DNA from 2 places in the Streptomyces sp. KR80 genome. Region 1 is predicted to be linked to the other one. Evidence: riboswitches for the same ligand, from Rfam matches in the RefSeq annotation. Region 1 holds a riboswitch; the other holds the start of a gene.
The links. A riboswitch is a leader RNA that binds a small molecule or an ion and turns the genes downstream of it on or off. The one in region 1 is predicted to bind thiamine pyrophosphate.

Region 1 (2,382 bases):
TCATGCGGAGCGCTCCTGGAGTGCGGGGGCGAAGCGTCGGGGGGAGAAGGGCCGGGCCACGTCGGGGAGTTCACCGGTGGTGAGGACCTCGGCCATCGCCTCGCCCGTGATCGGTGTGAGCAGCACCCCGTTGCGGTAGTGGCCGGTCGCGAGGTGCAGACCCGGCAGCGCGGTCGGGCCCAGCAGCGGCGCGTTGTCGGGGGAGCCGGGGCGCAGTCCGGCGCCGGTCTCGACGAGCGGGAGTTCGGTGATGCCCGGTACCAACTCATGGGCGTCACGGAGGAGTTCGTAGACACCACCCGCGGTGACGGTGGTGTCCCAGCCCAGCTCCTCGCTGGTCGCGCCGACCACCAACTCCCCGTTCTCGCGGGGCACGAGATACAGGTGCCCGCCGCGTACGACGGCCCGGACGGTCCGGGAGAGGAACGGCGCGTACGGTCCGGGGATGCGCAGCCGCAGCAGCTGGCCTTTGACCGGGCGCACCGGGGGCAGCACCTCGTCCGGGACCCCGGCCAGCCGCCCGCTGCGGCTGCCCGCCGCGAGCACGACCTGCTCGGCGGCCAGCTCGGTGCCGTCCTCGAGGACCGCTCCCGTGGCTCGGCCCTGGACGACCGAGAGCCGTCGGACCGAGGAGCGGTGCAGGACCACCCCGGCCCGCTGGCAGGCCGTGACCAGTGCCGCGGCCAGCCTGCGGGGGTCGGTCTGGTGGTCGCCGGCCACCAGCACGCCCCCGCGCACGCCAGGCGCGAGCATGGGCTCGAGGCTCCGGCATTCGCGCCCTGTCAGCCACTGCGAGTCGAGGCCGGTGCGCAGCTGGAACGTATGGAGCTCCCGCAGATGGGCGCGGTCGTCGGAGTCCAGTGCGACGGCGATGGTGCCGCAGGCGCGGTAGCCGGTGTCCTGGCCGCTCGCCTCCTCCAGCTCGGCCGTGAACTCCGGATAGCGCTCTGCCGAGGCGAGGTTGAGGCCCAGCAGCGTCTCCTCGCCGTAGTGGAGCTCGGTGACGGCCGCCAGCATTCCGGCGGCGACCTGTGCGGCGCCCCCGCCCGGTGACGGGTCGGCGACGGCGATGCGCAGCCCGCGCTGTGCGGCCCGCCAGGCTGTCACCAGGCCGATGACGCCGCCCCCGATGACGAGGACGTCGTACGGCGTGCGCGGACCGCATGAACTGCTGCCGTCGGGCACGTGCATGGGCATCCAGCCCCTCCCTTCGCCGGCATGACCCGGATCAGGTTCGTACGGTCGGAGGCCGGCCAGCCTCCCTCTCAGCCCGGTGCGTCCGGGCTCCCGCGAGTGCTCTAGGCTCGCCACCTTAATGCCTGGCCCCAATGCGCAGTAAGGGAGCAGTCCATGGTCCGGTCCCTGGACGGTCTCATATTCGCCCCCGTGTCCGACCAGGCGCCCGGTCAAGTGGGCACCCGGACTCGCTTCCACTACCACGAGGCGGACGGCCGGATCTGGGCCGAGTACGTGGGCGGCGACATCGTCCGGGGGTACCTCGTCGGCACCCGGGACGGCGATCGGCTGGACTTCCGTTACGTCCAGCTGAAGCAGGACGGCGGCACGTCCTCGGGGCACTGCGCGAGTACGGTCGTGCCGCTGCCCGACGGCCGGATCCGGCTCGAGGAGCGCTGGGAGTGGGAGTCGCAGGAGGGCAGCGGCACCAGCGCCGTCGAGCAGATCATCCCCTGATCCTGTTTGTCGCGTCCCACCGGCTCCGCTGAACTTGATGCCGCATCAGAGATCTCGACCGGCGCTCCCATGGCCTTCGGCATGGGAGGTGCCCCCACGCGGCAGGCAGTACGGCCGTCCTAGAGTGATCGTGTGAGCGAGGACAGGCAGCAGACAGCGCAGCGCATCGTGATCGTGGGCGCGGGTATGGCCGGGGTGCAGACCGCGGTCGCCCTGCGGGAGCAGGGCTGGAAGGGCGCCATCACGCTGCTGGGCGCCGAGCCGCACCAGCCTTACGACCGCCCGCCGCTGTCCAAGGCCGTGCTGCTCGGTAAGGCCGACGGCTCCACCCTGGACGTCGATTTCTCCGCCCTGGGCATCGAGCTGCTGCTCGGCCGCCATGTCACCGCGCTCCGCCCCGCCGACCGCGTCGTGGAGACGGCGGCCGGGCCGGTGCCGTACGACCGGCTCGTGCTGGCCACCGGCGCCGAGCCGATCACGCTCCCCGGCAGCGAGGGCGTACCGGGCGTGCATGTGCTGCGCACGGTCGACGACGCCGAGCGGCTGCGCCCCGTGCTCACGCAGCGGCAGGAGGTCGTGGTGATCGGCGCGGGCTGGATCGGCGCCGAGTTCGCGACGGCGGCGCGCGAGGCCGGCTGCCCGGTCACGGTCGTCGAGGCGGCCGACCGCCCCCTCGCCGGGGCGCTGCCC
Region 2 (2,382 bases), on a different contig from region 1:
ATGCGGCCGGCTGGTACCAGAACGTGGGCCAGGACCTTCCCGTCAACGGGGACTGGGCGTTCTTCGCCCGAGCCCTGAGCGCAGCGACTGTCTACGAGTAGTGCCACTGCCGCGGACGAGTGCTGGGCCGTCTCTGGGCCGTGCGAGGTTGGCCAACGGTGACAGAGGACCACCGGGGGTGACAGTCGTCCCACCGTTCTGGCCTGGGGCGTGCTAGTCGATCTGCGACACTGGTGAAGTTATGCCTGCACCTGGAGAACTGACGTTTGTCGCGCCGCGCGGAGCCAAGAAGCCGCCGCGGCACCTTGCCGACCTCACGCCCGCTGAGCGCCGTGAGGCCGTCGCCGCACTCGGCGAGAAGCCCTTCCGCGCCAATCAGGTGTCACGGCACTACTTCGCCCGGTACGCAGACGACCCCGCGTCGTGGACCGACATCCCCGCGGCGGCGCGCGAGAAGCTCGCGGCCGGGCTGCTGCCCGACCTGATGTCCGTGGTGCGGCACGTCTCGTGTGACAACGACAGCACCCGCAAGACCCTGTGGCGGCTCTTCGACGGCACGCTCGTCGAGTCCGTGCTGATGCGCTACCCGGACCGGGTCACCATGTGCATCTCCTCGCAGGCGGGCTGTGGCATGAACTGTCCGTTCTGCGCCACCGGACAGGCGGGCCTCGACCGCAATCTGTCGACGGCCGAGATCGTGCACCAGATCGTCGCCGCCATGCGGGACTTGCGCGACGGGGTCTTCGGGGGCCCGGGGACCGCGGCGTCCTCAGACGGCACCGACGTTTCGGGTGGGCGGACGCGGCTGTCCAACATCGTCTTCATGGGCATGGGCGAGCCGCTCGCCAACTACAACCGGGTCGCCGCCGCCATCCGCAGGCTCACCGACACCGAGCCGGATGGCCTGGGTATCTCCCAGCGAGGTATCACCGTCTCGACCGTCGGTCTGGTGCCGGCGATGCGGCGGTTCGCCGACGAGGGCTTCAAGTGCCGTCTCGCGGTCTCCCTCCACGCCCCGGACGACGAACTGCGCAACACGCTCGTCCCCGTCAACACGCGATGGAAGGTCCGGGAGGTGCTGGACGCGGCGTGGGAGTACGCGGAGAAGTCCGGCCGCCGAATCTCCATCGAGTACGCGCTGATCAAGGACATCAACGACCAGGCATGGCGAGCCGATCTGCTCGGCCGGCTCCTCAAGGGACACCGGGTGCACGTCAATCTCATCCCGCTCAACCCCACCCCCGGGTCGAAGTGGACGGCATCGCGCCCTGAGGACGAGAAGGCGTTCGTGGCCGCGTTGGAGGCCCATGGCGTGCCCGTCACCGTACGGGACACCCGGGGCCAGGAGATCGACGGAGCCTGCGGGCAGCTCGCCGCCACCGAGCGCTGATACTGTGCTTTCGCACAAATGAACCATCCGACAGGGGAGCGCGCAGAGCGCTGAGAGTGCGGCACGGCCGCAGACCCTTTGGACCTGATCCGGGTCATACCGGCGTAGGGAGTCAGCTCACTCATGAACATCGACCTTCGGCATGCCGTCGTCACCGCGCTCGTCGGCGTACTCGGCGCCTCGACCCTCGTCGCCTGCGGCGGCGGAGCAGGGGACTCCGAGGAGAGCGGCGCGAAGACCAAGACCGTCACGCTCGTCAGCCATGACTCCTTCAAGGCCTCGAAGGCGGTCCTGAAGGAGTTCACCGAGCAGACCGGCTACACGGTCGAGGTGCTGCGCGGCGGAGACGCCGGAGCCGCTCTCAACCAGGAGATTCTGTCGAAGGGCAATCCGCGCGGCGATGTCTTCTTCGGCGTGGACAACACGCTGCTCTCGCGCGCGCTGGACAAGGACCTGTTCACCCCGTACGAGGCGAAGGGCCTCGACCGGGTTCCGGCCGCGCTCCGGCTCGACGAGGACGAACACCGGGTCACCCCGGTCGACTTCGGCGACATCTGCGTCAACTACGACCGGAAGTACTTCACCGACAAGAAGCTCGCGCCGCCGCAGACCTTCGCCGACCTGATCAAGCCCGCGTACCGGAATCTCCTCGTCACCCAGAACGCGGCCACCTCCTCGCCGGGCCTCGGCTTCCTGCTCGGCACGGCGGCCGAGTACGGGGACGACCGCTGGCTGGACTACTGGAAGAAGCTGAAGGCCAACGGTGTGGAGGTCGTGGACGGCTGGGAGCAGGCGTACTTCGACCGCTTCTCCGGCGCAGGCAAGGGCGACAAGCCGCTGGTGGTCTCCTATGCGTCGAGCCCGCCCGCCGGGGTGCTCGAGATGAAGTCGCTGCCCGAACAGGCCCCCACCGGCGTCGCGACCGGCACCTGCTTCCGGCAGGTCGAGTTCGCCGGGCTGCTGGACGGAGCCGAGAACGAGCGGGGCGGCAA

Region 2: linked by a shared signal. The riboswitch ahead of ACTWQI_RS09110 (thiamine ABC transporter substrate-binding protein) and the one ahead of thiO (glycine oxidase ThiO) in region 1 are both predicted to bind thiamine pyrophosphate.

Annotation. Positions count from the first base shown of each region.
Region 1 is NZ_JBQQCD010000005.1:6,806-9,187, forward strand. It holds gene thiO (glycine oxidase ThiO) at 1-1,191, opposite strand; gene thiS (sulfur carrier protein ThiS) at 1-4, opposite strand, end outside; TPP riboswitch at 1,189-1,301, opposite strand; gene ACTWQI_RS09645 (hypothetical protein) at 1,351-1,692, shown strand; gene ACTWQI_RS09650 (NAD(P)/FAD-dependent oxidoreductase) at 1,825-2,382, shown strand, end outside.
Region 2 is NZ_JBQQCD010000004.1:346,336-348,717, forward strand. It holds gene ACTWQI_RS09100 (DUF7660 family protein) at 1-101, shown strand, start outside; gene rlmN (23S rRNA (adenine(2503)-C(2))-methyltransferase RlmN) at 242-1,390, shown strand; TPP riboswitch at 1,413-1,518, shown strand; gene ACTWQI_RS09110 (thiamine ABC transporter substrate-binding protein) at 1,514-2,382, shown strand, end outside.